3 regions of the Bradyrhizobium sp. 33ap4 genome follow, and region 1 is predicted to be linked to each of the others. Evidence: riboswitches for the same ligand, from Rfam matches in the RefSeq annotation. Region 1 holds a riboswitch; each other region holds the start of a gene.
The links. A riboswitch is a leader RNA that binds a small molecule or an ion and turns the genes downstream of it on or off. The one in region 1 is predicted to bind cobalamin.
Positions count from the first base shown of each region.

Region 1 (7,775 bases):
CTGATGTCATCGCAGCGCCGGGCATTGCGTGTCGGGCGGCAGCGATGACCTCGTCGCGCGAGAGGGTCATCCGCGCACCGGTCACAGGATCGGCGATGCTGCGGCCGCCGTTGCCGTCGTCGAGCAACATTAACCGGTGTCCGCCGATCCAGACGAAGCGGGCCTCCACCGCAGGCATCGATGGCGACGACTGGAAGCCAGCGACGATGTCGGCCGTGTCATGGCCGCTGTAGCCGATCGCGATCTCGCGGGTGACGCCGCGGCCGGAGAACGCGCCGCCGGGATTGAGCGACAGCCAGCCGCTAAACATCCAGGTCAAGACGCAGATGCCGCCGATCAGGCCGGCGATGTGATGCCAGGCCATCCAGCCGCGATAGGGCGAGATGGCGCCATCAGCGTAGCGGCGCATCAGCCGCAGGCGGAGGACGCCGATCCAGAAGCCGGTGACCGCGACGACGAGGCAGATGCCGGAGATCCACAACACCACGTCGCGCCACAGCGAACCGTCCTTGCGCAACACGGTCGGATAGATCCAGTGCGGGATCGAGCCGAGCCAATTCCAGATCCGCTCGCAACGTGTGGTGTCGAGCGCGATCTCGCCGGTGCGCGAGGAAACATAGAGCTCGGTGCCATCGGCGTCACCGAGGCCGATCAGATAGAGCGGCCGCAACGGATCGAAGCGCGACGTGACTGACCATTGGTCGCGCGTGATCGTTTCGATCAAGCGAGGCTGCAAGGCATGCGGATGATGAGCGGCAATGGCCAGCGCCTGGTCCGGCGTGATCCGGTCAATCACGCTGCCGTCGGTCGCCGAAATGGTGATCGTCCCTCCCTTCCAGCCGGTCACCCGATAGACGGGCGTGTCGTCCATCATCGAAAGCCGCAGGTCACGCGGATAACGCTCGACACCTGCGATCGCCATCGCGCGATCAGGCGTGACCCGCACCTTGCTCCAGGGAATGACAGGAAGCGCGGCGAGGCGCTCGCTGTCGGTAAGGCGCGGAAAGGCCACGTACATCATGACGAGGCCGGAGATGAACCACATCGCGAACAGGAGACACGTCGCAATGCCGATCCAGCGATGGACGATATAGAGCCACCGCCGCCCGCGCCGGATCAGAGCGTTGCGCATGGTCAGAACTTCACGTTGACGGACAATTCGGCGGTACGCGGCACACCGAGCAGCCACTGCCCGGTGCCGTTCGAGGTCACCGCGTAAGGCTTGTCGAACAGATTGTAGAGGCGGAACGCGACCGTGGTGCGGTCGTCCGGCTTCCACCTGACGCCGCCATTGACCACGTTGTAGCCCGGCCGCAGCTGGGTGTTGGCAAGATCGGAGTACATCGCACCGACGATCTGCACGCCGCCATAGACCGACCAGTTGGGCGCGAAATCCCAGGTCAGCCAGACATTCGAGACCTGCTGCGGCACGTTGACCGGGACATTGCCGTTGAAGCTGACGATCTTGCCGCCGACCACCTGGCTGTTGTTGTCGTATCTGGCGCGCAACAGCGCAAGATTGGCGTCGACGCGCCAGCCGTCGTTCAGCGCGAGCCCGATCGATCCTTCGACCCCGCGGGATGATTGCTGGCCGATCTGCAATGCCACGCCGCCGGTAGGGTTGCCGGGATCGGGAATCGTGAGCCCGGTCTTGACGATCTCGTAGGCGGCCAGCGTCCACTCGCCGCGGCCGCCCCAGAACGACTGCTTGACCCCGATCTCGGTCTGCTTGCCGGTCGCAAGCTGGAATGTCTTCTGCGTGGTCGACAGTGAGATCAGATTGCTGACCGGATCGACGCCGACCGCGTACTGGCCATAGAACGCGAGGTTCTTGATCGGCTCGTAGACGAGGCCCGCGCGCCAGCTAGTGCCCGATAGCGTCGTCTCAAAACTGTTTGCCGGCGTCTTGTAGTCGGTGCGGTCCACTTCGGGGCGATCATACCTGACCCCGGTCACCAGCGACAACTGATCGGTCAGCGAGAGCCGATCCTCGGCGAACAGCGCGTATTGATTGACGATCGCGTTGAAGCCCGGCGTGGTCGCCGTCGTCGTGGCGAAGAACGATCCGGGATCGAACACATAAGGATTGACCGAGGACGCGCCGCCATAGGGCGAGTTGTTGGTATGGGTGAAGTCGATCCGGTTGACGTCGAACCCGGCGACGACCTGGTTCGCAAGGCCGAACACGTGGCCGCTGAAGGTCGTATCCATCCGGTTGCCGAGCTGCTTCTGGTCGTGGAATATCTCGATATAGCTCGTGCGATCGATCAGCTGGGTCTTCGGATTCCAGGTGTAGTTCTCGATGTCGCGCCAGTGCCGCTCGCTGGTCAGATAATACAGCGTGTTGTTGACCTTGATGCCGTCGGCGACGTCCCACTCGGTCTTGAACTGGGTCCAGCTGTCCTGATAGCGGATCGCGCTGTCCAATGCGTTGTAGTTCTTGAAGCGCAGCGCATCCTGGATCGAGCCGTTGATCAGCGGCGTGCCGAAATAGCGCGACGGGCTGCGGTCGCCGTAGTCCTCCGACAGCGTGAAGGCCAGATTGTCCGACGCCTGCACCCGCACGGCAGCGGAGACCACCGCGTTCGAGGTCTTGTCGCGATCGAGCCAGCTGTCCGACATGTTGCCGGTGGCGTTGATGCGGTACGACACATTGGGATTGATCGGACCGGTGCTGTCCACCGAGAGCCGCCGCGTCATGTTGCTGTCGAGCGAAACCTCGGCCTCGTTATAGGGCGTGCTCTGCGGCTTCTTCGGAATCACGTTGATGACGCCGCCGATCGCGCCTTCGCCGTACAGCACCGAGGCCGGGCCGCGCAGCACTTCGATGCGCTGCGTCGACCAGGTGTCGTAGGGGAACGTCAGCGTGCCGGAGCCGATATAGAAGCGCGTGCCGTCATACAGCGTCATCACCGAGTTGCTGCCGGCAAAGCCGCGGGTGCTGAACGACAGGCCGCCGTTGCCTGGCGCCGGCGTTGCGACGAACCCGGCCGCGTCCTGGGTGACGGCATCGAGCACATTATGCTGGCCGCGTTCAGCGATGGTCTGCGCCGTGATGATCTCGACGCTGGCCGGCGTCTGCAGCGGCGTCAGGTTGAGACGACTGCCGGTGCCGCCCTGCGTGGTGGCATTGAGCGTCGGCGATGCCGTCCCTGGTGTGCCCGACGAAGCCGCGCGCGACGTGCTGCCGGCTGCGGCGGCCGTCGCGGGCCTCGGCCGTGGCCGCGCCGCGGCGGCCGTGTCACGACTGCGCGCCGCAGGCTTCGGCTTTGCCGCAGCCGAGGGCGCGACCTCGATCGGATCGAGCCTGGTTGGTGGCGGCGTTTGTGCCGAGCCTTCGGCCGGCAACAGCAGCGATGACAGGGAGCAGAGAAGACCGAGGCGCCATTTGCGCGCAACGGGAGAGGACGGAGACATGAAAGGACTCGCGGTAACGTGGCACGTCACCGCGAACGCGGATGGCGCATTGCCGAAAAGGCAGTGCTCCGATCCCACCAGGACGCCCCCGCCCGATGTGCTCGCGTGTGACCACGACTGACGGCAGGTCTCCTGGCTCACGGGTCATCGCCTGTCGACGCCTTCCCGGGCCGATGGCCCAGTGGCAAATTGACGAAAGGCTCGCCGTTTACAGTTGCGGGGACAGCTGCGGCATTGGGGTTACCCTCGCACCGCATTCCCTTTTGATCCCCGAAGGGAACCGTCGGCAAAAACGATAGGTGGTGCCGGCAGGGCTGTCAATTCGATGATCGTCGCACACATGCTTTGCGAGATGCTGCTGCGGCGATGACACAGCGACGTCGAGGGCTGACGCCGAAAGGCAACCCGTCATCCTGAGGAGCGCGGCACGCGCGTCTCGAAGGATGCACGGCCCGGCTGGTGGCCGATTCATCCTTCGAGACGCCGCTTCCCTCGCACCTCAGTATGACGGGAAACGTAGGTTCGCGTCACTGAGCCTCGACGCATCCCTGCATCACCTCATCAATCTCCGCGCGCGACAGCGCACCCATCTCGGCGATGAACACGATGCGCGTGCGCGGCACGCCGGGCGACGGCACGCCGCTCGCAGCCAGGGTCGCGCGGCCGCCGGCGAGTTGAAGCACGGTCAGCCGCCCGGGCTGCTCCACCGTCTCGAACAATCCCTTCGCCCGCGCCAGCTTCGGCGCCAGTCTGCCGATCGCCTGCTGCAAGCGCGGCAGCACGACGGGCCGCTCCGAGGTCCAGCTCAGCGTCTCGAAGCGATCGGACGCCGGCCGTCGCGGCGCGGTCTCGCGCGGAGCCGGCACATGATCGAGGTCCGCCGGGAACAGCAGCGCGGCCGGCACCTCGCCATGCAAGGCATCGACCACCACGGCCGCCGGACGCACCGCGCGCACGGCGTCGCGGATCGCGGCGCACGCAGCGGCGTCAGTCAGATCGACCTTGCTCAGCGCCACCACGTCCGCCGCCCGGAGCTGCGAGCGCAGCAGCGCATCGTTCAGCATCGCCGCAGGCTGCGTCGCGTCGACCACGCACAGCACGGTCTCCAGCGGCGCCTCCTTCCAGATCACGGGATCCATCAGGTTGCGCACGATATCGGCGGGATCGGCGATCCCGCTTGTCTCGATCACGATGAATTCGGGACGCGGATCACGCCGCAGCAACGTGGCGAGCGTGCGCAGCAGGTCGCCCTCCAGCGTGCAGCAGATGCAGCCATTGCTCAGGCTGACCACGCCGTCGCTGGCGCCGGCGATCAGCTCGGCGTCGATATTGATCGCACCGAAATCGTTGACCACGGCGGCGATGCGCCGCCCTTGCGCATGCGCCAGCAGATGGTTGACGACCGTGGTCTTGCCCGCCCCGAGGAAGCCCGCGACCAGCAGGATCGGGACCGGCACCTCACCCCCCCGTGATAGGCCGGCGCACCGGCCGGCCGGGACGCGCCGCGACATCGAGCACACCATCGCTGATCAGCGGCTGGCCGCTGACCACGAGATGCCGCACGCCCTCCGCCGGACGATTCATCGCCGAGAAGGTCGCGCGATCGCTCAGCGTCTCGTAGTCGAACACCACAACATCGGCGTCGGCGCCGACCTGCAGCCGGCCCTTGGCCCGCATCGCCGGCGTGCTCGCCGACAGGATCTCGGCCGGGATCAGCGCGCATTTGCGGATGCCCTCGAGCAGCGACACTTTCTTGCGCTCGCGCACCCATTCACGGATGAAGCGGGTGAAGCAGCCGGCCGAGCGCGGATGCGAGGTGGCATCGTCGGGCAGCGGCCAGGCGTCGCCGCTGTAGGGGCGGCCGTCCGACAGCGTCCACGGCATCGCGTCGGAGGCGATCGCGCCGCCCGGATACAGCACCGCCATATCGAGCAGATCGCGATGATGCGCGTTGTTCTCGATGTCGAGCACATGCCACAGCACCAAGGTCGAGGGCTCTTCGGCCTGTGCCGCCAGCAATTCCTCGCGGCTGCCGAAGCGGTGACCGTCGGTCACGCGCTGCACCGAATCGTAGCCGAGGCCGTTGCGCTCCTCGAATTTCGGATCGCTGAAGAAGGTCGCCGCCAGCACGGTCGAGCCGGTGCCGTAGGGATAGGCCTCCACCGTGATCGGCAGGCCCTGCGCCTGCGCTTTCGCGATCAGCGCGACACAGCGCTCGATATCCGTCTTGCTCGACGAGTTGAAGTGGCAGATGTGCATATGCGCGCCGGTGGCGCCGGCATAGCCGATCAGGCGGATATAGGCTTCCGCCGCGCTCTCGGGATCGATCCGCGACATGTAGGCGACGTGGGTAAAGGTCGGCACCGCATGATCCGCCGCGAGCTGGCACACCGCGGTCAATTCCTGCACGCCGGCGCCCGGCGCATAGGCGTTGAGAATGCCGATGCCGATGCCGCCCTCGTTCAGTCCGTTGGCGAGGCGCTCCAGGATGCCGCCGACCTCGCCTTCGGTCGCGACGTTTTCGATCCAGCGGCGATCGCGCATCGCGGCACCAAACGATTCCAGCGAGCTCTCCGAATTCGAGCCGGTCATCGCACCGATGCGCGCGAAGGCCCAGTTGGCGGCGGCGCCGTAGTTCAGCACCCTGCCCTTCTCGGCCTGGCGCTTGTACCAGGACGCGACCGGCAACACGCCGGCCTCGAGGTCGAGCGAGGTCGTCACCCCGTCGAACGCCTGCATGCGGTCGGCTGGAATGGTCTGGCCATGCGCGTGCAGGTCGATGAAGCCCGGCGCCACCACGAGCCCGGTCGCGTCGATCTGCCGTTCGGAACCGCCGAGGCCGGTGCCGACCGCGGCGATCTTGCCGTCGACGACGGCGACATCGCCGATCGCGTCCATCCCGCTGGCCGGATCCACCACCCGGCCGCCGCTGATCACCAAGCCACCCATCTCGCCACTCCCCGCATTCCGAAACCGACCGGTCTCCTGTCGAGCACAGAGAAGCGCATCGCACTGATCGCAGCAAGCCGGCCAGGGTTGTGGCGACATGCTGTGACGGAATATCCGCCGCGCCGTGATGGCGATTGCAGAGTGAGGCCCCTCCTACGTTCCGGTTGCACGCCGCGACGGCAGCCCGCGCCAGAGATCGGCGCCGGGCTTCACGCGGCTCGCCACGAGTTTCGGCGGCGTGCGGTCCCTGGCTATCGCCGCTTCGACCGCACGCTTGAGCCTGACATTGTCGATCTGCGCCAGGAACCGCCGGATGACGGCATCCTGATCCGCGCCCTGACCGGAGATCGCCGCGCACAGCTCCGCGGTCGTCCTGCGGAAGAAGTGGAAGGCGTCATCGGCCGCGCCGCCTAGCCGGTCGACCTCGCCGGCCACACCGAGCGCGTGCATCCGATCGTCGTCGTCGAGCGTCACTGCGAAGCGCAGCACGGCAAGCTGCCAGGCACGGAGCAGCTTGCTCTCCGGTTCGGTCGCATTCTCGCGCATCAGTCGAACACCCCGCGCGCCGGACGTCCTTCGGCTGTCGATGGAGGTCGGGCGCGGCGCGACTATCCTTGCGCAGGAATAGGTTTTCGAGGGGAGCGCGCGCCCGATTGCATAGGAATCGCATAGGCGGAGCGCGCCGAGCCCCAATTCTTTCAGATCCCCTCGAATTGCAGCCGGGCCAGCCGGGCGTAGAGTCCGCCCGCGGCGACCAGTTCGGCGTGGGTGCCCTGCTCGACGATCCTGCCCTGGTCCATCACCAGGATGCGGTCGCAGGACAAGACGGTCGCCAGCCGATGCGCGATCACTAGCGTGGTGCGGTGGCGCATCAACTCCTCCAGCGCGGTCTGCACCAGCGTCTCGCTCTCGGCGTCGAGCGCCGAGGTCGCCTCGTCGAGCAGCAGCAGCGGCGCGTCGCGCAGGATCGCGCGCGCGATCGCGATGCGCTGGCGCTGGCCGCCGGACAGCGTCACGCCGCGCTCGCCGAGCTGGGCGTCGAAGCCTTCGGGCAGGCGGCGCAGGAACTCGGTGGCATGGGCGAGATCGGCGGCACGCTCCACCTCGGCGTCGCTGGCATCGGGCCGGCCGAACCGGATGTTCTCGCGGGCGCTTGCGGCGAACACCACGGAATCCTGCGGCACCAGCGCGATGCGCGCGCGCACCTCGGCCGGATCGGCCTGCCGGATCGGCACGCCGTCGAGCGAGATAGTGCCCGATTTCGGATCGTAGAAGCGCAGCAGCAGATGGAACAGCGTGCTCTTGCCGGCGCCGGACGGGCCGACGATCGCGACCTTCTCACCTGACCGGACCGAGAGCGACACTTCATCGACCGCAAGCGCGTTGAGCCGGGTCGGATAGGCGAAGCT
Region 1 is NZ_JAUMTJ010000050.1:27,577-35,351, reverse strand. Features, by position in the region: gene Q2M23_RS31430 (PepSY domain-containing protein) at 1-1,132, opposite strand, end outside; gene Q2M23_RS31425 (TonB-dependent receptor) at 1,135-3,417, opposite strand; cobalamin riboswitch at 3,522-3,717, opposite strand; gene Q2M23_RS31420 (CobW family GTP-binding protein) at 3,945-4,874, opposite strand; gene Q2M23_RS31415 (amidohydrolase family protein) at 4,876-6,366, opposite strand; gene Q2M23_RS31410 (hypothetical protein) at 6,520-6,912, opposite strand; gene Q2M23_RS31405 (ABC transporter ATP-binding protein/permease) at 7,065-7,775, opposite strand, start outside.

Region 2 (7,775 bases), on a different contig from region 1:
CTGACGAAAACCTGACGAAGATGGAGGTTATTACGCCATCTAATGATCACGTTTGGCTTCCAGGCTGGAACGAAATTCCAGGTTTAATTCTCAGGTGGAAGGCCTTCGGGAATGCTCGTTCGATCCACGATGGCGCAAAGTTTGAAGAGCAGTCTCTATGCCGGAGCTCTCATTTGTCTTGCAATGGTGAGCGCGTTTGGCGCGCCCCTGTCGCTGCCTTCGACTCCTTATAGCTATACGGTTCTCGATCAGGACCTTGCTGCCGCGCTGCAGGAGTTCGGCAACAATCTCAATATCAGGGTCAATGTCAGCACTGAAGTGAAGGGCCGGATTCGCGGGCGAATGCCGGACCTGCCGCCGCGCGACTTCCTCGAGCGTCTGACCAACCTGTACAATCTTCAATGGTACTACGACGGCCTCGTGCTTTACATATCCGCAGCCCACGAGGCGCAGAGCCGGCTGATTGTGTTGAACCCGATCAGCTTCGATGCGTTCAAGACCGCGCTCGAGGCGCTCAACATCTCCGATGAGCGCTATATCGTGAAGCCGGCGCCGGGGGATGGTCTTGTCCTGGCTTCGGGTCCGCCACGCTTCATCGCGCTGGTGGACCAGACGCTGAAGGGTCTTGTGGCGGAGGAGCAGGCGCGGCGCAATCCCGCCATCGCTGAAAGGCCGCCGCGGGATTCCGTTTTGATGTTGTTTCGTGGCTCCTCCAGCGTGGTTATTCGAGATGGGCGCCCGGAAGGGCATTATGCGTCCGACGCGCCGCGTCAGGACGGCACCGTGCGTGGAGCTGACACAGGCCAGAAATGACCTAATTGATGCGAGGCAGCTTGGGCCGAAGTCGATCCAATCTGCATCGGCTCAAATCCTTCTGATCGTCAGCTTTTCGAAAGCTAATGCTCCCAGCATGGGCGTGCGGACGCTGAACGGCGGGGCCTCCTACCGACCGCAACGGATGTGGGCAACCAGCCACCCTAGACGCGAGCGGAAGTTGGCAAGCGCCATCTTTGACGGAAGCTCGGGGCCTCAAATATCGATGAGAGCCTTCGAACCGGCTGCGTCAGAGCCGCAGGGCATGTCTCGCTCGATCCGCTCCATCATCGAAAAGGAGTAACAGGCAGGATGGATTTCAATGCAATCGGTCCGGCGAATACGAGGCCAGAGCCCGACTTACCAGAACCGTCTATGGACGCGACCGGCTTTGAGCAGCGGCTCAATGGCGCGCAAGCTGGTGCTCTGCCACAACACGCAGCCCCGCCAGTCCTGCAGGGAGGCGCCTATTCGCCATATGTGGACGCAGGCCATCCTTATTCACCGTACTTGGATGCTGGTCACCCCTATTCTCCGTACCTGGATTTAGCGCATCCCTGGCTGGACTTGGATCGGGAAGATGATCCGTTTACGCCAGGCGCGGAGCACGTCGCGCCAGAACCGGAAAGCCCGCAATATCTGCCCCAGCAGACGATCGCTCAGGCGATCGAGGCACATCCTGGTGTCGATCAGGATCTGATATGGCAGAATGTGGCCGGGCCTTCACACGCTGGGCCATCGCATGCAGGGCCATCGTACGCTGGACCACTGCTGGAGGGACCGTCCCATGCCGGGCCATCGCACGCCGGTCCCACCCACGCTCGGCCATTTCAAGCGGGCCCCTCTCAGGCTGGTCTGTCCGAAGCTGCACCACCAGAACTTTCCGAGTTCCGGATGCTGAACGGACGTCTCGCCAAGGATTACTGGGTTTTCAATGGCCAAACGGCCACAGCCGCTCAGATCGATATGCTTGAGCGCAGCGGAGTGAAGCCGAGCAAGGACCACCCCACAAAGGTTTTTATCCTTCTCGGCGTGCCTCACACAGCCGAGTGGAGAGAAGAGGGCTTCATTCGTCTTACACCGTCGCTGGACCAAACCCTTTGGCCTGAAGAGCCGGCTGAAAATAGATCTTCGCACTCCGACTCTGAGGAAGATCCGCGTATCCGCTAGGGACGGGCGTACCTTGGCTGGGCCACGTCCTGGAAGCGGATAGATTAAAAATTGCGGACGGCAGCAGCAATTGGTACGGGCCCGCAGCCGGCAAATATTGCCATTCTCCTGGTTTAAGGCCAATCGATCAGTACAGAATCGGTCAAGTCAGGATAGCTGCACGGCTCGAGATAAACGATCGCAGCCGTCCTCCTGTCGCTTTAGTCTCTCCGTCCCGCTGTGCCGACGCCACGAAGTCGGCCGCCTTGATCATCAACGCGATCGTCACATGCACAATCGCCCTTGATGATTAGCTCCAGCATGACTACGTCCGGCCGAAAGCTGCCCACACCCCGTCTTCGCCATCCCAGCTGCCGCGGCTCGCCGCCTTGGAGTATTCCGTGGCGCGCTGCTCGAAGAAATTGGCGTGCTCGACACCGTTGAGAATCTCCACGAGCCATGGCAGCGGATGTGCCTTGAGCCGGGTGAACCCGCCCTCCTTAGCCTCGAAGAAGCCGAATACCGGGGCAATCCGCAGCTGGGTCAGTCGCCAGTCGGCGACGTAGCGGACGTAGGCATGGATCTGCTCGGGATTCATACCCTCGATCTCGCCGAGGCCAAAGGCGAGGTCGACGAAGTTCTCCTCCAGCTTCACCATGGTCTTGGCGACGTCGATGATATCGTCACGGACGGAGCGCGTCACCGCGCCAGTTTCGCGGTGCCATTCGTGAAACAGCTTTATGATGCCCTCACAATGCAGGCTCTCGTCGCGCACTGACCAGCTTACGATCTGTCCCATACCGTTCATCTTGTTGTGGCGCGGAAAGTTGAGCAGCATCGCGAAGCTCGCGAACAACGCCATGCCCTCGGTGAAGGCGCCGAACATCGCCAACGTCCGGGCGACATCGGCCACGGTGCCGACGCCGAACTCGTGCATGTAGTCGGCCTTGGCGCGCATCTCAGCATAGCCGCGGAATGCCTCGAACTCGGTTTTGGGCATACCGAGCGTTTTGAGCAGTAGCGCATAGGCATCGATGTGGACCGTCTCCATGTTGGTGAAAGCTGCCATCATCATCTGGACGGTGAGCGGCTGGAAAATCGGGATGTAGCGCTTAAGATAGTTGTCGCCGACCTCGACGTCCGATTGAGTGAAGAAACGGAAGATCTGGGTGAGCAGCGCACGTTCGCTGTCGGTGACGCGGTCCGACGCCCAGTCCTTGAGGTCTGCCCCGAGCGGCACCTCCTCTCCCATCCAATGAGTCTGCTGCTGGCGCTTCCAGAACTCGTAAGCCCAGGCGTAGCGATCGACGTCGTAGCTGCCGGTCGAGTCGAGGAGGCCGACGCGCTGCTTGCCGATCAGCGCACGCGGATCGACGGACGAGAGATCGATCACTGACATGCGAGGCACTCCTCATAGTCGGTGCGCTGCTGCGATGGTTGCGGCGGCGCAGCCTTGTCGTCATCGGCGATGGCGCCGGCGAACGCCGCGCGCGAAATAGATTTTGAACGGCAGTAGTAGAGGCTCTTCACCCCCCGCTTCCATGCCGTCCAGTGCAGCATGTGAAGATCCCATTTATCGACGTCAGCTGGCAGATAGAGGTTGACCGACTGGCTCTGGCAGATGAACGCGGCGCGGTCGGCGGCAAGTTCGACGATCCAGCGCTGGTCGATCTCGAAGGCGGTGCGAAAGACCGCTTTCTCGATTTCCGAGAGGATGTCGAGATGGGCGACCGAACCCTCGTGGGCGATGATCGACTGCCAGATCGCCGAAGTATTGGCGCCCTTGGCGGCCAGCAGCTTGGCGAGATGCCTATTACGCACCGAGATGGCGCCGGACAAGGTCTTATGGGTGTAGATGTTGGCCGGGATCGGTTCTACGCAAGCGCTGGTGCCGCCGCAGATAATGCTTATCGAGGCGGTCGGCGCGATCGCGATCTTATGGCTGAAGCGGGCCATCACGCCTCGTTCCAGGGCATCCGGGCACGGCCCCCGCTCGCGCGCGAGCGTCACGGATGCCGCATCAGCATCGCGACGGATTTTCCGGAACATGTTCAGATTGAACGACTTGGCCACGACGCTTTCCATCAGAATGCTCTTGGCCTGCAGGAACGAGTGGAAGCCCATGACGCCAAGGCCGACGGAACGCTCACGCAAGGCGGCGTAGCGGGCACGCTTCATGACGCCCGGCGCCACCGTGATGAAGTGGGTCAGCACGTTGTCGAGGAAGCGCATGACGTCCTCGATGAAGCCAGGCTCCTCGTTCCACTGGTCCCAGGTCTCGAGGTTGAGCGACGACAGGCAGCACACCGCGGTACGCTCCTCGTCGCGATGATCGATGCCGGTCGGCAGGGTAATTTCGCTGCACAGGTTGGACGTTGAGACCTTGAGGCCGAGCTCGCGCTGGTGCTTAGGGAGCGCGCGGTTCACCGTGTCGATGAACAAGAGATAAGGCTCCCCCGTCTGCAGCCGGTTCTCCAGGATGCGTTGCCACAGCTGGCGGGCGTCGATTTCGCGGATAACGTCCTTGGTCTTCGGACTGCGCAGAGCGAACGCAGTGCCGGCGCCTACGGCATGCATGAACTCATCGGTGACGTTGATGCCGTGATGCAGGTTGAGACTCTTGCGGTTGAAGTCGCCGGACGCCTTGCGGATCTCGAGGAACTCCTCGATCTCGGGATGGTGGATATCGAGATAGACCGCAGCCGAGCCGCGCCGCAACGAGCCCTGGCTGATCGCCAACGTCAGGCCGTCCATGACGTGGATGAACGGGATGATGCCTGAGGTAACGCCGCCCTTCACCTGCTCGCCGATCGAGCGAACATTGCCCCAGTAGGTGCCGATGCCGCCACCGTTAGAGGCAAGCCATACGTTCTCGTTCCAGGTGCCCACGATGCCTTCGAGCGAGTCCGACACCGAGTTAAGGAAGCAGGAAATCGGCAGGCCGCGCGTCGTGCCGCCGTTGGAGAGCACCGGTGTGGCTGGCATGAACCACAGCCGAGACATCCCATCGTAGAGACGTTGGGCATGCGCAACATCATCCGCGAAGGCGCAAGACACCCGCGCGAACATGTCCTGGATCATTTCGCCGGCGAGCAGATAACGGTCGCTCAGCGTCAGCTTGCCGAACGGCGTCAACAGGTCGTCGCGCGTCCGATCGAGCTTGAGATCGGCCGGCTTTGGCGATGGCGCAAGGGGGTACGGCAGCGGGGCCGGCGACGGCGGCGGCACAAGACACAACTCAGGCGCGCTGGGCTCTGCCTGCAATGGCTGCGACCTCACGCGCGCCGGCTCCTCAATGAGATGACCATGCTGATCGAAATCGTAAGACGGCGACATCGGCAACCCCGCGATGTTAGGCGGGGGAACTGCGCGGATGACTTGCGAGGAAACCGGTCAAACGTCTCCGGCTGCAAGCGACCCAACGGGGCACCCCGCCCGAGGACTTTCGTTCAGTCGCGGCAGGTCTCCTGGCTCGCGGGTCGCCGCGGCTGTCGGCCTTCCCGGCGCTGTGCTGCGCCAGTGACCATGATGACAACCGCTCGCCGCTTACAGTTGCGGGGGCAGCCCCGGAGTAGCCGTTCGGCGCACCGGGTTCCCTCTTAGCTTCCGACCTACAAAATGTTGGGGCCAGAAGACCGTGACTGACTAGACATAGGCACTACTCGCCGGGATTCGTCAACTGGAGACGTCCAGATTAAAACGCAAAAATATACCGAAGCCCGGACGACTTTGTCGCCGCTGTCGGCTTCTGCTGCAGGTGATTGGATATGCCGTTGGGCTGCAGCACCGGTTTCCGTCAAGCCTGCGCAAAGGTCGAGGAAATTCCTGGCTCGCACGTCGCATTGATGGAATCTAAGAAACGGCGCGTCAGTAGAGGAGCAATTCGGCCAGACGCTTGATTTGAATCGCAGCGCTCCTGCTCGCCGCGACAAATGGCATCTGGACGAATTCGTTATCCACTCGCGGGCGAACAACATCGGCTCTGGCGCGCCGTCGACCGGAATGGCCTCGCATCCAGCCCCGAACAGACTCGCGCTGCACAGTGGTCCCACGCCTGTCACGGCTCCAGCGCGACCTGCAAGCCCTCCTTACTTTCAACATGAACGTAACGGGGTCCGATCGGCCGTCCCCTGCCGCTGGCGACAGTGACAATGTCTTCCAGAGGCGTGGCGCGCGCATCCGCCTCGGGGCGAGACAAGATCAGATCGGCGTGAAACAGCCCTTCCGATTCGAGGCCGGTGGCATCCACGCCAAGGGCCGCCAAGCTGGCCAAACAGCTCTCAAATTCTTCAGCATCGCGAAAGCGACGCTGGATAAACGTTGCGCCGGCAAGACGTTCTGTCACAAGACCACGGTTTGCGAACGTCGCGGCGAGCGATTCAAATGGGAACATTCGTAGCACGAAGGAGATAATCCATGGTTGCTTCTCTGCCGCATCGAGAATCTCGCTGAACGTCTTCTCGGTAACGTAGCCGATGCATCCGGTCGACATGATAACATCCACGGAGCGGAGAATGCGCGCGCTGTCCATCGATAGCGCCTCCTTTTCAAGGTCAGCGACAATGCCCTGCTCTAAAAGGCCAACACTCTTCGCATAGCTGACCGCCCGGGCCGACACATCGAGGCCGATAAAGCGTGCCAACCCGACATCAGGCCAGGCTGCATAGAAACTGCGATCGAGACTCACCAATGTCTCAGAGCTGATCGCTCTCATCTCACGCCGGGCGTAGCGGTGACGCAAGCCCGCGAAGGTCAGCGGAAAGCGATGCACCGCTGCATTGATGCCGTACGAACAACCAACATCGAGCACGACGGGCTTGAGGCCGGTGGCCGAAGCTTTCGCTGCCAGTATTTGGCGCACAACCGGCTCAGCCACGTCCGGTATCATATAATCCAGGTCTCCGAGGACCGAGAAATATGCCCTCGGATCATCCGAAGCATAAATATCGTGGAATGCAGCTTTAGACCGATTGATGCGCGAGAAATCTATCCGCAACGCAATGTCTCCTCTCATTTGCAAGCAGCTCGACGGCTGTTGCCTTCGTACCCGCCTGCACTTTGGTTATATAGGGTGTAGGCCCTTACATCCGCCGATGCGGCAACAGAAGCGGCAAGTGAACAAGCGCATCACCCCCCTCTGCGCGTCGCGGCGCGAACGATCCTGCTGTTGTGCGAAGAAACCATCAGCCCGCTCAGCCCACCGATAGAAGCTTATTCAGAGATAAGCTGACGGCGCCGGCGCCCTTGGAGATGAGCGAAACCTGAATGACGCGATCGTCAACATCCCACAGGTTCGTCAAGGCCGAATCGAAATGATCCCCACCTTCCGGTTTACCTGCCGGATGCCAGGCGGTCGGCCACCAACGAAGCTGCACCTTGCTTCGAAGCTGCCTGCGCAAGACTATCATGAAACTGGTCCCGCACCGATAAACAGCCGCTGGAGAACCATTCAGCCGGGTTGAGAGAGATCGAGGCAACGGCAGGCAACATGAGAAGAACCGTTTTGTCACGTGATGAGATTGGCACCGTCGTGAGCGCGAATGGGCCAGCACCCTAGAAACGCAAGCTGACCGAAAGCTGACGAGCCTTCGTCACCTGATGATCATCCGAGCCTTCGTCACCTGATGATCATCGAGCGCGAAACCAGTGCCCCATCTTGAGATGCTCCGGAGATCTTGCGAGATCGTTGGACCAGATCAACGAATGCTGCGGATCGGCAGACGGGAGGCCGTTAACTTGACAGACATGGCACCAGGCCAAGTGAACGCAACCATACGAAGCTGACACCGGCATTGAAAATCCGTCCGGCCTTA
Region 2 is NZ_JAUMTJ010000044.1:9,977-17,751, reverse strand. Features, by position in the region: gene Q2M23_RS29295 (secretin N-terminal domain-containing protein) at 112-813, shown strand; gene Q2M23_RS29290 (hypothetical protein) at 1,126-1,983, shown strand; gene Q2M23_RS29285 (ribonucleotide-diphosphate reductase subunit beta) at 2,288-3,361, opposite strand; gene Q2M23_RS29280 (ribonucleoside-diphosphate reductase subunit alpha) at 3,352-5,241, opposite strand; cobalamin riboswitch at 5,402-5,617, opposite strand; gene Q2M23_RS29275 (class I SAM-dependent methyltransferase) at 6,020-6,976, opposite strand; gene Q2M23_RS29270 (nodulation protein NolB) at 7,155-7,370, opposite strand.
Region 2: another riboswitch for cobalamin. It lies ahead of Q2M23_RS29280 (ribonucleoside-diphosphate reductase subunit alpha); the one in region 1 lies ahead of Q2M23_RS31425 (TonB-dependent receptor).

Region 3 (7,775 bases), on a different contig from region 1:
TCTTGTTACGGGCTTGAAGTGGACGGCCGACTCGAAGCCGAATTTACAACGAGAGACGGCGCCCGGCCGGGTAGGGAAGAATTAAAGAAGCGCTTTCCCATGCTTCAGATCAGGATTTATGACGCGCAGACGAATGCGCCCGAGGAAATCTAGATCCTCCGTCTCAATTCTACGGTCCATCCATTGCGCATGGCTGCGGAGCTCCTCGCCGGGGGTACTCGGGAAAGGCGCCCGCCGCCATCAAGAATGCCGGCGTTCACTGCCCCGTTCCCGGGTACCCATTTAACCGGTCTCGTCGCTGCACTCGGTCCCGCGTGCCGCCTTCGGCGTCGCTATGCTCACGCTCCTGCGGGTGCCATTTTCCGTTGAAGCGATGCGCTGCGCGCACGCCTGCTGGGCGAAGTCCGCTGCAGAATGGGATTTCGAGCTGGCCTCGTCGCAGATTGGCGTCCGCGCACTGCGCGTGTGCGGGGAAGGCTAAATCGGTTCTCGTAAGCTGGCACGTGGTCGTCCGATCATAGCATCGATTTTCTCGTCCAATGGGCCGCGAGCAACAGTGCTGTGTGTGCCTTTTCCTGTGACAAGCTGCGAGAGAGGCTGCCGGTCTGTCGCAAAGACAGAACAGCACACGTCAACGTTTCCGAGCGTGTGTGCTTTGGCCGCTACTCAGAGGCGCTCAGCGTCAAGGAGCTGCGCCGCGATCTTGCTCCGTGCGATCATTGGCCGAGGCCTTTCGCGCCCTCTCTATTGTTTCTCGTTCATTTGGCTCTATGCGATCGAACCAAGAGCCTGGAGGAAAGGCTGCGATACGCTTGGCAAAAAAAGATTGAGGCTCCCAATCTTGTCCTTCGCTTTTCTCGAAAGCGATGACGCCGTTGCGAGTAAAATAATGGGGCCCCGGGATCTTGCAGTTCACCAAAAGCAGAACGCGCCAAAGATCACCCTTTTTCGTCGGCTTGTCATTCGGTTTCGCCACGTAATCCACTGCAACGGGCTCAATGATATGGCACCGGCCGTGCCGCAGAAGATCGCCGAGCTTGCCTTGTGCGGTCGTTACGAAGTTGAAGTTAACAGGATCGTGCAGAAAGCGGAGATTTGCGTCCCTTTCGCCATCGGTGACCTCACTGGCGATCAACGAGAGCGCAAAGGCGCGCCAACCCAATTCAATCGGCTTGGCATATGGCGACGCAAGTCTGATCGTTCCGTCGGTCGCGATCTTCCAAGTGATTGCGTACTGTTCGTCTGATTTGTTGTCTTGGTGCCTGGTCCACGAAAAGTACACATACTCTGTTCGGTCAATTCCTTCAGCGACTCCCCATGACCGAGGGACGAAGTGAGCCACCTTCGAGACCTTGGAGATGATTTGTTCTATAGTCTCGCCGTCTTGCGCTCGCCACGTTGACTTGACCCTTTCGACAAGCGCGCTGTCGTTGGCGCGAACGTTGCTGTTTGTCGCTGCCAGCCCGGCCAGGCAGATCAGCGATCGACCGAGACAGAACCAAAGCACGCGCGTTCCAGACATTCTCTTCATTGCTGCCGGCCCATCTGGTTCTCATCCACGCGTCAATTCCAAAGCGGACAATCTTCGACGTGCTCTACGAGATCGCTAGAAGTTAGCGGCAACGTGACGCGAGCACCTGCTGATGTCCCGCGCTGCAGGCGCTGTCCCTCGATGTCACGCGCCGCTAACTTCAGTGGTCAGCCAAAGCTTCAACTTGCAATGCTGGACCAGCCCAGGAGGAGAAGCCTGGGCAAGCGAGGACTTGCATTCTTCGTGCCAGGCAATAGCAGGCAGTTCGCACCAGATTTGTGCCGCCTTTGTCGACTTCCCGACCTGCGCACCTTATTTATGTTGCCATTAAGCCTATTCGCAGCGACTTTCGTGGCTCATTCCTGTCACGCACTGGATCTCCGAGCAGCGCAGTTTTGAAAGCCTCGCTGCCAGAAGCCAGACGACAATTGAGTGCAGGTTTGCCGCCATCGAACCGGTGTGGTCCGGGGTCGTTGCCGCTGCTGCCAAGGTCGAGAGTGCCTCAGCCGGTTGTGCTAGGCGCTTTATGGCCGACAACGAGGCGAAGCCGCCCATCAGCGGCGAGCGATTAGGAATTGGCGCTCGCAAGTTCAAAAGTAAGGCAGACGATGGGACGAGGCCTTCGCCGCTCGCGTGATGGCCCGCTTCGTGACCGGCGTCTATCAGTTCGTCGCCGTAGTCAACATTGGAGGAGCTGCGCTTCCATGCAGTCGTATCGACCGGGCAAGAAGGCCAAGCCTCGGGTTGAGCTAGCTTCGGCTTGAACTGCTCAAAACGTTCGAGAGCATCTGTCTGACGGCCGGGTTCATAAGTGGCCTTGCTATCCAGCCGAACAGGCCGACCGCAAAGACGGCAGCAGCAAAGACGGTGAGGGCACTCCAAACAGCCATTTTCATTGCGAGCTACTCTTTTCGTTGGTGATTCACTATGCTTGCTTTTCGCAGTATCGCCAAAAAACGTCCGCATGGCGCCTACCAGGATTGGTCGTAGATCAACATGCTCGCTGAGTATGCCGGCGGATTTAGCGTATAGCGCGCCTATTCACACTGGTTGTTGGTGGAGAAAGGGGGACGTAGCGAAGGGTGCTCGATGAATGTTCGAAAGCTGGATCGCGTGAAGAGCGTCCTGCCTCGGCACCGTGACCTTCATCGCCCAGGCCGCATTCGTCTCTTCCATGATCTGACGCGCGGTCCGACGCCAACGCGCCTCGCAGATGGTCACCCCGATATTTGTGATTGGAGAGTGCCTTCAACGTCCCGATCAAGAGTGGCCGTGCATCGTCAACACGTAGGAGACGTCGCAGCATCAATTTGAGAGGTTGACGGCGGAGTTGTCTTGCCGATAATCCAAGTCGTCGAGGTTCTCCGGTTCCTGTTTGATCCGGAGCTAAGAGGGAAGCCGGTGATGCCGGCGCTGCCCCCGCAACTGTGAGCGGCGAGCCGCTGTCCAACAGAGTCACTGAAGCCTGCGCGGCTTCGGGAAGGCCGGACAGTGGCGATGACCCGCGAGCCAGGAGACCTGCCCCGACAATATGTTCGTCCACGGGCGGGGTGTCCCGGTGGTGCGCCAAGCAGCCGTCGCTCGCGCGACGTCTCCTGCCTGCGTCCGCCATGGCCTTTGCCCCCAACATGGGGTTAACGCTATGTCTCTTCTCTCGCTTCCGGTTGCCACGCTCGGAACGCCGCGCATCGGTCCAAGACGCGAGCTTAAACTCGCGCTCGAAAGCTATTGGGCCGGAAGAATCAGCGAACAGCAGTTGCTCGAGGACGCAGCCGGCCTACGTGCGGCGAACTGGGCGCGCCAGAAATCCCTCGGTGTCACCATCATTCCGTCGAACGATTTTTCGCTATACGATCAGGTGCTCGACACCAGTGTCATGGTCGGCGCCATCCCGGAAGTCTATGCCTCGAAAGCCGAGCCTGCTTCTCTCAAGACGTATTTCGCCATGGCACGCGGTTCACAAAGCGGCAGTCAGGATGCGAGTTGCGGTCACGGACCTCGCGGCTATGGCGCACCCGCGCAGGAGATGACCAAGTGGTTCGATACCAACTACCACTACATGGTTCCGGAATTTCATCGGGGACAGACTTTCAGGCTCTCCTCTCGCAAGCCTATCGAGGAGTATGAGGAAGCCAAGGCCCTTGGCTTTCAGACTCGCCCTGTCCTGATCGGCCCGGTCACTTTCTTGAAGCTAGGCAAGAGTGCGGATCCCGCGTTCCAGCCACTGTCACTCCTGGATGACCTGCTACCTGTCTATATCGAGGTTCTGCAGGAATTGGCCAAACGCGGAGCAAATTGGGTTCAGTTTGACGAGCCCTGCATGGTCCTTGATCTGGATGAGGGGCCAAAAAAATCTTTGCTGCATGCCTATGGCCGGCTCGCCAAGGAAGGGCCGGCCATCAAGATCATGGTTGCCAGCTATTTCGGCCACCTTGGCGACAATCTTCACACCGCCTTGCGCCTACCTATTGCCGGCCTGCATGTCGATCTGGTTCGGGCGCCGGAGTTATTGGATCAGATCATTGCTGCCGGGCGAAGTGAACTCGTCATGTCACTCGGCGTGATAGACGGTCGCAATGTGTGGCGGACGAATTTGTCGGCGCTGCGCCAGCGGCTCGATCCCGCCATTGCGAAGCTCGGCAAGGATCGCGTACAGATCGCCCCATCCTGTTCGCTGCTTCACGTGCCGGTCGATGTTGAACTCGAAACGGAGCTTGCTTCCGATGTCAAGAGTTGGCTTGCGTTCTCGGTTCAGAAGATTCGCGAGCTTGCGACCTTGGCACGGGCACTCGCAGGCGATCAAGATGTCGCCGACGCTCTTGCGGAATCGGAGCGCGTTACCACCCGCCGCGGAACTTCCCCGAAGATCCGTGACGCCAATGTCGCCGTCCGGATCAGTGCGATCAATCAGACCATGCGACGGCGCGTCAGCCCATTTGCCAGCCGTGCCGAGATCCAACGCAAGCGCTTCAAACTGCCGGCGTTTCCGACCACGACGATCGGATCGTTTCCGCAGACCGCAGAGGTGCGTAATGCCCGCGCGGCGCACGCGAGAGGCTCGATGAGCGACGGGCAATACGACAAGTTTCTCAAGGAGGAGACTGCGCGTGCTGTCCGTTGGCAGGAGGACATTGGCCTGGACGTGCTCGTGCACGGCGAGTTCGAGCGCAATGACATGGTGCAGTACTTCGGCGAGCAACTCTCCGGCTTCGCATTTACCAAAAACGGCTGGGTACAATCCTATGGCTCGCGCTGCGTTCGGCCACCGATCCTGTTTGGCGACGTCTCGCGGCCGAAGCCGATCACCGTGGACTGGTGGCGCTACGCGCAATCACTAACCAACAAGCCGATGAAGGCGATGTTGACCGGACCGGTAACGATTTTGAACTGGTCGTTTGTTCGCGATGATATTCCCAGAAGCGAGGCCTGCCGCCAACTTGCGCTCGCGATCCGAGACGAAGTCAGGGATCTCGAGAATGCGGGTGCGACCATGATCCAGATCGACGAAGCAGCGCTGCGCGAGGGGTTGCCACCGCGTCGATCGGAGTGGGCGGCCTATCTCGACTGGGCTGGGGATTGCTTCCGCATCTGCTCATCGGGCGTCGCCGATCAAACCCAGATTCATACCCATATGTGCTACTCGGAATTCAACGACATCATCGATGCGATTGCTGCAATGGACGCCGATGTCATCTCGATCGAGACCTCGCGCTCGAAGATGGAATTGCTCGACGCGTTTCGGAACTACAAATATCCAAATCAAATCGGGCCGGGCGTGTACGACATCCATTCTCCACGCGTGCCCGAGACCAGCGAGATGACGGGACTCATGGCGTTGGCTCGCAAGCGGCTGCAGGACTCGCAGCTCTGGGTCAATCCGGACTGTGGCCTGAAGACGCGGAAATGGGAGGAGGTTCGCCCAGCACTGGTCAACATGGTCGCTGCCGCCCGCGAGCTGCGCGCTGGATCCGCTCCCGTCGACCGTTGAGCCTTGGCCTGTTGTCTCTCGTCGAGAAAGCCGATCGCTTGTGGGACTTTGCGCACTCGGTGATCGTGAGGGGACTTGGGGAACGAAAAAAGCCCGGCCGCCTTTAGCGGCCGGGCGAAGTGTGTCCGGGAGGAGCGACGCTGCTATGCATCGCACCGACGTCCATCGGCGGAGGGAGGACAGCCGATGGTTCGATCACGGCGAGGACATCCGCCGAAAATCTGACTACAGTTAAAACACAAGCTCAGCGGAGCTCAATTATGCCGCGGTATGCCGCCGATATTGCCTGGGATAGAAAATCTACACTAAGGTTTGTCGTCGATGAGCATCTTCGCAACGTGTTGCCGAGTTGAGCGATGGGCGGTAGTCGGGCGGTCATGGGGCCGGCCAAAAGCGCACGTTGGTAGGCGTTTCTGCCGGAAACGATAAGCTAGATCAACGCGACTATACGAAACTGCCGACGGAAAAAGCATGATCTGACCAATCCAATGAGCGGACTTGCTATTGATGCAGGCCCTGCTTACGCCAGCTTGGTCCGCGGGTTCCAAGCTTTGTTTGAATCTTTGTACAACTTGGCAGACGGGGCGAACGGGATGCCGATCGGCGTGCTCTTCAGCGGTGTGATTGGTCGTCATCCAAAAGCATAGCCCAGTTGCGGGGATACTGAGCTCGGATCTGAAACGCTGGGTTTCGCTTAGTCGCTAGACCGCCTGACTATGTGTAGCGCCGGACCTAAGGAGGTGAGCGTCGAAGACTGATGCGACGCACCGGGCCAGGAACTCTGCGCCCCGGGCTACAGTGAGCCGGTCATCATCAATCGCCACGACGCCATCGGCGATAAGGCTGCCGAGGCGAGAATGATCGACAACGGCTAATCTAGGATCCCGGCCGTAACGACGGGATATCTCGGAAAGATCAACCGCAAAGTCGCACATGATTCGCTCGATGATTTCGGCGTGGAAGCGATCGTCATCGGTCAGTAAATAGCCCTTTGCGATGGCGAGCCGATCCTGGGAGATGCGAGCAAGGTAGTCCTTGGTCGAGACCGCGTTTGCGGCAAACCCCTGTTGCATACGGCCGATGGCGCTGGCGCCCAGACCAATCAGGACGTCAGCGCAATCGTCAGTATAGCCCTGGAAGTTGCGCCTCAGCCCGCCTTCCTGCCTCGCTAGGGCGAGATTGTCGTTCGGCAAGGCGAAGTGATCGACGCCTACGCGAACGTATCCAGCATCAACCAAAGCTCCCGCGATGGTTTCGGCCTGGAGGTGGCGCGTGACGCTGTCGGGTAGGCTGGACGCATCGATCTTGCGTTGATGTTTCTTGAACGAAGGAATGTGCGCGTAGCCAAAGGCCGAAAACCGGTCCGGATGAAGCTCGAGGCACTTGGCGACGGTGTCGAGGCACGAAGCGACGGTCTGCAGGGGCAGGCCATAGAGCAAGTCGAAATTGATCCGGCCGACGCCGGCGCGGCGTAACCGATCGACCGAGGTCGCGGTCTGTCCGAAGCTCTGCAGACGATTGATGCCGTGCTGAACAACTGGATCGAAGCTCTGGATACCAAGGCTCGCCCGGTTGACCCCGCAAAAGCCCAGCGCCTCGGCCATCGGCTCGCTCAACGTGCGTGGATCGATCTCTACGGCGATCTCGGCATCGGGCAGGACAGCGAAGGAATGGCGCAACGAACCGACGAGATCAGCAAATGTTTCAGGCGTCATGATCGTCGGGGTACCGCCCCCGAAGTGGATATGAGAGATCGGTTGTCGTCGACCAACGGTTTCTGCAACGAGGTAAGCTTCAGTCCGCAGTCCCGCTGCATAGATCGCGATCGGCTCCTGGCGTTTCGTGACAGACGTGTGGCAGCCACAATACCAGCACATCTTTCGACAAAACGGCACGTGAACGTAGATCGAGGCGGATTGCTGGGCGTCCAACGACTTGAGCCACGTTTGGTAGTCGGATTCGCAAACCGATGCTGAGAAATGGGGGGCCGTCGGATAGCTGGTGTAGCGTGGCAGCCGGTGCTGCCCGTAGGAGTCTGCCAAGTCCGGTCGCATTCGGATGCCTTTCTTCCTCCTTGGGTCAGATTACCGGACACGCAGCAGATAAGCTTTGCGCTGGCTCAAATATCGCGTCGGACCGTCGTGGCCATCCTGCCGAAATTGGTAGGGCATGCCCGTGGCGTATGCATCGCACTTTGGGACGCAATGAGGCGCTCGCCCGGCCGCAATGAGCAGCATCCTATCCGCGCGTGCCTCC
Region 3 is NZ_JAUMTJ010000012.1:104,725-112,499, forward strand. Features, by position in the region: gene Q2M23_RS11680 (hypothetical protein) at 1-153, shown strand, start outside; gene Q2M23_RS11685 (nodulate formation efficiency C protein) at 683-1,522, opposite strand; gene Q2M23_RS11690 (hypothetical protein) at 1,865-2,497, opposite strand; cobalamin riboswitch at 2,872-3,072, shown strand; gene metE (5-methyltetrahydropteroyltriglutamate--homocysteine S-methyltransferase) at 3,174-5,519, shown strand; gene hemN (oxygen-independent coproporphyrinogen III oxidase) at 6,221-7,573, opposite strand.
Region 3: another riboswitch for cobalamin. It lies ahead of metE (5-methyltetrahydropteroyltriglutamate--homocysteine S-methyltransferase); the one in region 1 lies ahead of Q2M23_RS31425 (TonB-dependent receptor).